Regions from separate parts of the Streptomyces sp. NPDC048211 genome, predicted to be linked through region 1. Evidence: riboswitches for the same ligand, from Rfam matches in the RefSeq annotation. Region 1 holds a riboswitch; the other holds the start of a gene.
What was found. Region 1 has a riboswitch for S-adenosylmethionine ahead of ACGFZA_RS21780 (putative leader peptide). Riboswitches for the same ligand answer to the same signal wherever they lie in the genome.
Positions count from the first base shown of each region.

Region 2: linked by a shared signal. The riboswitch ahead of ACGFZA_RS11430 (hypothetical protein) and the one ahead of ACGFZA_RS21780 (putative leader peptide) in region 1 are both predicted to bind S-adenosylmethionine.

Region 1 covers NZ_JBIDAD010000005.1:494,929-499,425, reverse strand. Annotated here, with positions in the region: gene ACGFZA_RS21790 (esterase-like activity of phytase family protein) at 1-1,080, shown strand, start outside; gene ACGFZA_RS21785 (N-acetylmuramoyl-L-alanine amidase) at 1,392-1,982, shown strand; SAM riboswitch class IV at 2,090-2,234, shown strand; gene ACGFZA_RS21780 (putative leader peptide) at 2,212-2,337, shown strand; gene ACGFZA_RS21775 (glutathione S-transferase C-terminal domain-containing protein) at 2,525-3,313, shown strand; gene ACGFZA_RS21770 (helix-turn-helix domain-containing protein) at 3,324-3,914, opposite strand; gene ACGFZA_RS21765 (benzoate/H(+) symporter BenE family transporter) at 4,096-4,497, shown strand, end outside.
Region 2 covers NZ_JBIDAD010000002.1:1,039,843-1,044,339, forward strand. Annotated here, with positions in the region: gene ACGFZA_RS11425 (phosphocholine-specific phospholipase C) at 1-2,057, shown strand, start outside; SAM riboswitch class IV at 2,220-2,329, shown strand; gene ACGFZA_RS11430 (hypothetical protein) at 2,377-2,790, shown strand; gene ACGFZA_RS11435 (cytochrome P450) at 3,039-4,334, shown strand; gene ACGFZA_RS11440 (cytochrome P450) at 4,331-4,497, shown strand, end outside.

The sequences.
Region 1 (4,497 bases):
TTCTGGACCGTGACGGACCGCGGCCCGAACGGCCAGATCAAGGTCGACGGTGCCAAGCGGCGCACCTTCCCCGTCCCCGGCTTCGACCCGGCGATCGTCAAGGTACGGGTGAACGGCAAGCGCGTCGAGGTCCTGCGCTCCATCCCGCTGACCACCCGTACCGGCGCGCCCGTCACCGGTCTGTCGAACCAGGAGGGGCGGGACGAGGCCCCGTACTCCTACGATGCGAGCACTCCGCTCGCGTACAACCCGAACGGTCTGGACACGGAAGGCATCGTCCGCGCCCAGGACGGGACGTTCTGGCTGGTCGACGAGTACGGTCCGTCGCTGGTGCACGTGTCCGGCAACGGCCGGGTGCTGGCTCGTTACGTCCCCGAGGGCCTGAACCTCACGGGCGCGGACTACCCCGTCGTGGAGGCGCTGCCCGGAATTCTGCTCCACCGGAAGGTCAACCGCGGATTCGAGGGCCTGGCGCTGCTGCCGGGCGGCGATCTGGTGCTCGCCGTCCAGAGCCCGCTGTCGCTGCCCGACCAGGACGCGGGAGAGGCCTCGCGCAATGTGCGGTTGCTGCGGTTCTCCACGAAGAAGCGCGCGGTGACGGCGGAGTACGCCTACCGCTTCGACGCGGTGGACGTCGTGGACCCCGGTGAGGACGACACGTCCGAGCTGAAGATCTCCTCGGTCGTCGCGATCGGCGGCAACGATCTCCTGGTCGAGGAGCGCACCGACCGGGCGGCCCGGCTGCACCGGGTCACGCTCCCCCGTGGCGCGGGCATCCTGGGCTCCCGCTGGGACGTGCCATCGGCTGCGCCCTCGTACGAGGAACTGGTGGACCCGGCAGTCTCGGGCGTCCCGGTCCTGCGCAAGAGTCTCGTCGTCGACCTGGGCACGGTCCCGGGCGTGCCCGGAAAGATCGAGGGCGTGGCGGTGACCGGGCGGGACACGCTCGCCCTGATCAACGACAACGACTTCGGGATGACCGACGGGGCGGGCGCGTTCGACGCGGACGGCCGGCTGGTCGGCTCGGGCATCGGGACGTCCGTGACGCTCCTGAAGCTGCCGCGCCCGCTCACCCACTGACGGGCGGACGCTCCCGGGCCGCCGTGCGCCATCGCCCGGCGGTCCGGGCGCAGGACCCGTATCCTCCTCAACTCACTCCGCCTCAGCTCGATTTCGGGCTGACGCCGTCTTCCGCCACTCGCCCGGCGCCCGTACGGTGGGGCGCGCACTCCGCTCGGTCGTACATCGGACGTCACCTCCCGGTCACCGGACGCGAGGGAGTCACGGGATGCCGGGGATTCGGGTACCGGCATCCCGCGCGATGCCGCAGGGCTGCGTGAGGTCCGTTCCGGAGCGTCCCGCTGCCCCCTCCCCCACACTCAGGAGTACGCATGGACCGCAGAAGGATCCTTCAGGGCGCGGCGGCGACGGCTGCGGCGGCCCTGCTGCCCGCCTCCGTCCGCGCCACCGCGGCGACGGCCGGCACGACGGACTACCCGGCCGCCCACTGGGTTCCGGCTTCGACGTCCAACTACACCGTCTCGACGCGGCCTTCGGCATATCCGGTGCAGTACGTGATCATCCATGTCACCCAGGAGACCTTCTCGGACGCCGTGGCGATCTTCCAGAATCCGGCGAAACAGGTGTCCGCGCACTACGTGGTGCGCTCGGCGGACGGGTACATCGACCAGTGCGTGCGGGAGAAGGACATCGCCTGGCACGCGGGGAACTGGGACTACAACACCCGCAGCATCGGCATCGAGCACGAGGGCTATGTGGACCAGCCCTCGTACTTCACCGACGCCATGTACGAGAAGTCGGCGCTGCTGACCGCCTCGGTGTGCGACCGCTACGGCATCCCCAAGGACCGCGCGCACATCCTCGGCCATGTACAGGTCCCCGGCACGGATCACACGGATCCGGGTCCGCACTGGGACTGGGTCCGCTACATCCGTCTGGTCAACCTGCTGGGCGCGGGCTGAGCCGGGGCCCGGCCCGAGGGGAGTCCCGGCGCCCGGTGACCATCAGGCGAGACGGCTCGTCCCGCCTTCTTGACGGCGCCTCCGGGCGCACCGAAACTGACGTGGACGGTCACGATTGTCAGCGCTGCCCGGGCGGGATCTCCCGTTCGTGCGGTCATCGGCCCCGGCCCGCTGACAGGCAACCCTTCCACCGCGATGGGGTGCCCCGGGTGACGACCGGGTCCTGTTGGTGCGACAGGGCAAGCGCGGTCTCGCGTCTCGCGAGCCCCGATGGCGGGACCGGTGGGAATTGCCCAGGAACGGCTTGACGAGGCGCTTGCACATCGATCTCCTGCGCGTCTCCAGCGCTTACTAGTCCGCGCCCCGGACCCGTCCCGGTCCGGTCTGCCGGACTCCTCGTCCCGGCGTGATCGCACCGGGCCCCGACGGGTCCTCCCGGTCCGGACCGGTACGCAGGCGCACTCGTTCCGTATCCGGCCGCCGGTGCCCACAAGGCGGCGGTGGCTTCGTCGTTCCCCTCAGGGATCCCCATAGGGAGAGTCATGCCCGAGACAGCTTCGCGCGGTTCCAGTACAGGCAGCTCGCCGAAGTACGGCACCGCTTCGTCCGCCTCCGCTTCCCGCGCCGCAGGCCTGCGCCCCTCGTCGGGCGTTCCGTCCCCCCGCTTCCACAGCCGGATCGGCGTCGGCCTCGCCGGCGGCTTCTATCCGGCGCCGCACCGCTATGAACTGTTCCTGTCGGCGAGCTGTCCGCGTTCGCTGCGCATCTCCATCACACTCGGCCTCCTCGGCGTGAAGGACTCGGTCGCCACCACGCTCCTGACCCACCCGGCAGGGACCCCCGAGGGCTTCGCCTCGCTGCGCAGGGCGTACGAGGCCACGGTGCTCCACTACGACGGACCGCTGACGGCTCCCGCGCTGTGCGACCGCTGGAGCGGCCGCATCGTCAGCAACCACACGCCCGACATCCTCCGCGACCTCGCGGGGCTGCTGTCCGGGCACGACGAGGCGCGCCCTTCCGCACTCCACCCGCCGTCGCTCGCGGCGGACATCGAAAGCCTGCGCGATCTGCTGGAGCGGAACGTGACACCGTCCGCCGCGGCAGCGGAACGGACGGCGGCGCTCGACCTGATGGAGCGCCATCTCTCCTTGCAGCCGTATGCGTTGGGTGCGGAGCTGACGGCCGCCGACGTGGACCTGTGGGTAGCGCTCGTCCATCCGGGCACGGCCGGTTCCCTGTCCGCGTATCCGCGGCTCCAGGACTTCGTCCGCCGCCTCGGCGGTCATCCCGCCTTCCCGTGCGCGGACGACGTCGTGCCCGACGCGGCGTGAGCCCCGGCGCTCAGCCCGCGTCGCGAGCGGTTCTCCGGCCCGGAGCAGGCGCGGACTCCCCCGCCGAGGGATAGCGGACGAAGAGGATGCCCTGCACCTCACCGTCGGGCGCGCCGTAGACGTGCGGCTCGTCGGCCCGCCAGTGCGCGCAGGCCCCGGGGCCTGCCGTACGGGTGTCGTCCGGCGGGCCGACGACGGCCGTCCCGCTCAGCACCATGAGGCTCTCCCGCGTGCCCGGGACGTGTCCTTCCGATTCCTGTACGGCGCCCGCCGTGATGCTGATGCGGAACACGTCGGTGACCGCGGGACCGTCCTCGTGCCGCTCCAGAAGTACGGCGGTGACCGCGCTTCCCGAGACGCCGGGAAGCGCGGGACCGAAGCGGTCTGCCGGGAGCGGGTCGCTCAGTACGGCGCTGAGCGGAAGGCCGAGCGCGGTGGTGAGCGCGTACAGCGTCTCCAGGGTGGGATTGCGCGTGCCGCTCTCCAGCTCCGAGAGTGTGCCCTTGCCCACGCGGGAGCGCCGGGAGAGCTCCGACAGGGACAGGTCCCGCTCGCGCCGCAGCGCTCGCAGCCTGCGCCCCACGTCCTCGTTCAGCCCCATCGGCCGTGCACCCGCTCCACTGTCCTGGTTGACGGGCGTCGGCCCGCTTCTCTAGTGTTCCACATACAGAACGTTCCGTATACGGAACGCACCATCACCGGCCCGACCCGCCGTCCGCGGGCCGTCGGTCCGGCCGGGCACCGCACCCGGTCAGGCACAGCGCAGGGGAAGTGGCTCACTCATGTTCGCGATCACCCGCATACGCTCGATCGCGCCGCCTTCGGCCGTGGTCGCCGGACTGATCGCCGTCATGGTGGGCGTCACCAGTTCGGCGGCGCTGGTCTTCACCGCCGCGCAGGCGGCGGGGGCGGACTCGCGCGAGATCTCGTCCTGGATGCTGGCGCTCGGTGTCGGACTGGCCTGCACCTGCATCGGACTGTCGCTGCGCTACCGGGCGCCCGTCGTGACCGCGTGGTCGACGCCGGGAGCCGCGCTGCTGACCACCGGTCTGAGCGGGGTGTCGATGGCTCAGGCGGTCGGCGCGTTCGTCTTCTCGGCCCTGCTCATCCTCGTGAGCGGGGTGACGGGCTGGTTCAGCCGTCTGATGGGCCGGATCCCGGTGCCCCTGGCGGCCGCGCTGCTC
Region 2 (4,497 bases), on a different contig from region 1:
TCAACCGTCGCCGCCTCCTGCAACTCGCCGGAGGCGCGGCCGCCTACACCGCGTTGTCGAGCAGCATCGCCCGCGCCGCCTCCCTTCCCGCGCGGGGGCGTACGGGTTCCCTCCAGGACGTCGAGCACATCGTCGTCCTGATGCAGGAGAACCGTTCCTTCGACCACTACTTCGGCACCATGAACGGCGTCCGGGGTTTCGGTGATCCGCGGCCGGTCACGCTGCCCAGCGGAAAGCCGGTCTGGCACCAGAAGGATCTGCTCGGCAAGGAGGTGCTGCCCTTCCGGCCGCCCGCCGACAAGCTCGGGATGCAGTTCCTCCGCGACCTGAACCACGACTGGGCGGGTGGGCACCGGGCGTTCAACAAGGGTGCGTACGACCAGTGGGTGCCGGCCAAGACCGCGACGACGATGGCTCACCTCACACGCGAGGACATACCGTTCCACTACGCTCTCGCCGACGCGTTCACCGTCTGCGACGCGTACCACTGCTCGTTCATCGGATCGACCGACCCGAACCGCTACTACCTGTGGAGCGGATACACGGGGAACGACAAAACCGGCGGCGGCCCCGTGCTCGGTAACGACGAGGCGGGGTACGGATGGACCACCTATCCCGAGCGGCTGGAGCAGGCCGGGGTGTCGTGGAAGGTCTATCAGGACATCGGTGACGGGCTCGACGCCGCCGGGTCCTGGGGATGGATCGATGATGCCTATCGGGGGACGTACGGCGACAACTCGCTCCTGTACTTCAACAGTTACCGCGGTGCAGCGCCCGGTGACCCGCTCCACGACAAGGCCCGCACCGGTACCGACATCAAGAACGGCGGCGGGCTCCTCGACGACCTGAAGGCCGATGTCCGGGCCGGTACGCTGCCCAAGGTCTCCTGGATCGTCGCCCCGGAGGCGTACAGCGAGCATCCCAACTGGCCTGCCAACTACGGCGCCTGGTACATCTCGCAGGTGCTGGACGCCCTGACTGCCGACCCCGAGGTCTGGGGCCGGACCGCCCTCTTCATCACGTACGACGAGAACGACGGCTTCTTCGATCACATCGTGCCGCCCTTCGTACCGTCGGGGGCCGCGCAGGGACTGTCCACCGTGGACACCTCCGCCGACTACTTCCCCGGTGACATCCGGTACGCCGCCGGGCCGTACGGGCTCGGTCAGCGAGTGCCCATGCTCGTGGTCTCCCCGTGGAGCACGGGAGGGTTCGCCTGTTCCGAGGTCTTCGACCACACCTCCGTGATCCGCTTCATGGAGCAGCGCTTCGGTGTGCACGAGCCCAACATCTCGCCCTGGCGGCGCGCCATCTGCGGTGATCTCACCTCGGCCTTCGACTTCGGCCGTACGGACACCTCGGACGTCTCGTTGCCCTCGACCGACGCCTACGAGCCTCCGGACCGCCTCCGGCACCCGGACTACGTTCCCGCGCCGCCCGCCACCGGCACCGTGCCCAAGCAGGAAAAGGGGGCCCGGCCCACCCGGCCGCTGCGCTACGCGCCCTTCGTCGACGGCGCCGCCGATACGGCCACCGGCAAGTACCGCCTCACCTTCAGCGCCGGCGCCGCCGCCGGGGCACAGTTCCTGGTGACCTCCGCCAACCGCACCGACGGACCCTGGACCTACACGACCGAGGCGGGCAAGTCGCTCTCGGACAGCTGGAACACCGCCTATTCCAAGGGCGTGACCGACCTCACCGTCCATGGCCCCAACGGCTTCCTGCGCACCTTCCGGGCCGGCGGGAAGGTGGCCGGTCCGGAGGTGACGGCCCGTCATGATGCCGTTTCCGGCGGGCTGGAACTGACCTTCGTCAATGGGGGCGCCGCGACCGTGCGGCTGACCGTACGCAGCGCCGCCGCGTACGGGGGAGGGGTGCAGACCTTCGCGGTCGGCGCCGGCGCGACCGTGACACACGCGCTTGACCTGCGGGGGAGCAAGAGCTGGTACGACGTCACCGTCATCTCCGACGTGGACGCCACCTTCCTGCGGCGCTTCGCCGGGCACGTCGAGACCGGCCGGGCCGGTTCCAGCGACCCCGGTCTCGTCACCGGGTGAGTGCCCCGGGGCCTCTCCCCGGCACGATCGGGAGGGGAGGGCCCCGGGGGTCGGGGGAGGGCCGGCGGGAGGTCCGGCGGCGTGTGGTGTCCGGTACGGGGTGCCGCGTGCCCCTGACCACTCGTCGGGTCGTGCCGTTTGCGTGGGTTAGAGTCGTGGGTGGGTCATGAGTTCCAGCGCACAGCCCCGGCTTGCTGGACGGCACCCCGCTCCGCTGCGGGTGCTCCGGGTGACGACCTGCCCCGTGCGCAGGGTGCGGGGAACAGCGGACCGCGGTGCAGGGCACTCGGGGTCCTCACCCCGGAAGGCGAACCTCACCGTGCTGCGTCATCTCGCTCAGAACGACTCCGTGCGGAGCGACGCCTGCTCCCGCTACGCCGCGGGCCACCGCGTGCACTGGATCCACGCCAAGAAGTGCCGCCAGGAGCCGGGGCAGGCCGTCGAGGTCCTGCTCACCTCCGGTGACGTCGGCGACGACGGATGGGTCGGGCTGCGGCCCGCCTTCGACTACGCGGGTGACCTTCCCTCGGTGTGGACGCACGCCCCTCGCGCGCTGCGGGAGTCCCTCGCCGCTCACCGCGGGCGGGTGTACTGGCTGGCGCGCTGGCATGCCCTGACGCTCGTGGAGGGCGAACGCGGAGGTGGCGTCGGTGGCGGACTCGCCGGCGGCAAGGGTGCCGGACTGGTCAACGTCGCCCTCCAGGGCGGGGATCTGTGCGAGGAGGGTCAGTAAGAGGGCGAGGATCTGCGCGAGGCGAGGCGAGCCGGGCACGGGGCGAGGGCCTGCGCCAAGGCGGCACCGTACAGGGGCAGTAGATCGCGATGGTCGGCAATTGCGGTGAGATGTCGACCTGTTGTTACGCTCAGGGTGTGGGATTGACCGCTGTTGACAGTTCCGGCGTCACATAAAATCCTTATAGTGGCCATGCGTTGATCGCATGATCGTGACGCTTGCAGCTGTCGCCACAGGAGTCAGGACTCATGACGCGCCCATCTTCCGCCGAGCCCGCGCCGACGTCTCCTCCTCCGCCTCCCGGCTGTCCGGCTCACGCCGGGGCCGTGCCGCTCGACGGGCCCGAATTCCAGGCCGACCCCCAGGCCGTCTACCGGGCCATGCGCAGCGATCACGGGCCCGTCGTCCCGGTGGAACTCCCGGGCGGGTTCCCCGCCTGGCTGGTCATCGGCTACCGCGAGCTCCATCAGGTCACCAGCGACGGGCAGTTGTTCCCGCGCGATGTCGGCCTGTGGAACCAGTGGCCGCACATACCCGAGGACTGGCCGCTGCTGCCCATGGTGGGGCGCCCCCTGCCGTCGATCTACTTCAGCGCGGGCGAGGAGCACCGGCGGCACGTCCGCATGGTCGGACCGGCCCTCGAAGGCGCCGATCCGCATGCGATCCGCAGGCACTGCGAGCAACTGGCGGACCGGCTCGTCGACGAGGTGTGCAGCCGCGGCACGGCCGACCTCGTCGCCGACTTCTGCGAGCCACTCCCCGTCCTCGTCCTCGCCCGGCTGGTCGGCTTCCCCGACGACGAAGGGGCCGACATCGCGCGGGTGCTGAAGGACCTCGCCGACGGCGGACCGGACGCGCAGAGCGCCCATCTGCGGTTCGGGGAACACATGGCCCGGCTGGTGGCCGCGAAGCGGGCCGCACCCGGGGACGACGTGACCTCCCGCATGCTCGCCTTCCCCGAGGCGTTCACCGACGAGGAGTACATGCTGGATCTGATGGCCGTCACGGCCGCCGGGCACCTCACCACCGCCGACTGGATCAGCAACTCCGTGCGGCTGATGCTCACGGAGGACGAGTTCGCCGACTCCATGGCCCGTGGCCGGCGCAGCATCGGCGATGCCATGAACGAGGTCCTCTGGGAGGACACGCCCACCCAGATCCTCGCCGGACGCTGGGCCGTCCGGGACACTCGGCTCGGCGGTCAGAACATCAAGGCCGGGGACATGCTGCTGCTCGGGCTCGGCGCCGCCAACACCGATCCGCTGGTCCGCCAGACCCTGTCCGGCACCGCCGCATCCGGACAGGGCGGCAACGGCGCCCATCTCGCCTTCAGCCACGGCGAGTACCGGTGCCCCTTCCCCGCCCAGGAGATCGCCGAAGTCATCGCCCGTACCGGCATCGAGGTCCTGCTCGACCGGCTGCCCGACCTCCGGCTCGGCGTGCCCGCCGCCGACCTCGTACGACGGCCCTCTGCGTTCCTGCGAGGCTCCACCTCGCTCCCCGTTCGGTTCACCCCCGTTCGTACGACAGGAGACTTCTCGTGAACTGCCCCCATGCCGCCGCCCGGACGGCGGCCCAGGACGGCGGGACCGTCGTCATCGACCCGATGGTCCAGGACCTGGACGGCGAGACGGCGCGGCTGCGCGACGCCGGACGGCTGGCCAGGATCGAGCTCCTCGGTGTGCCGGCCCTGGCCGTCACCCGGCA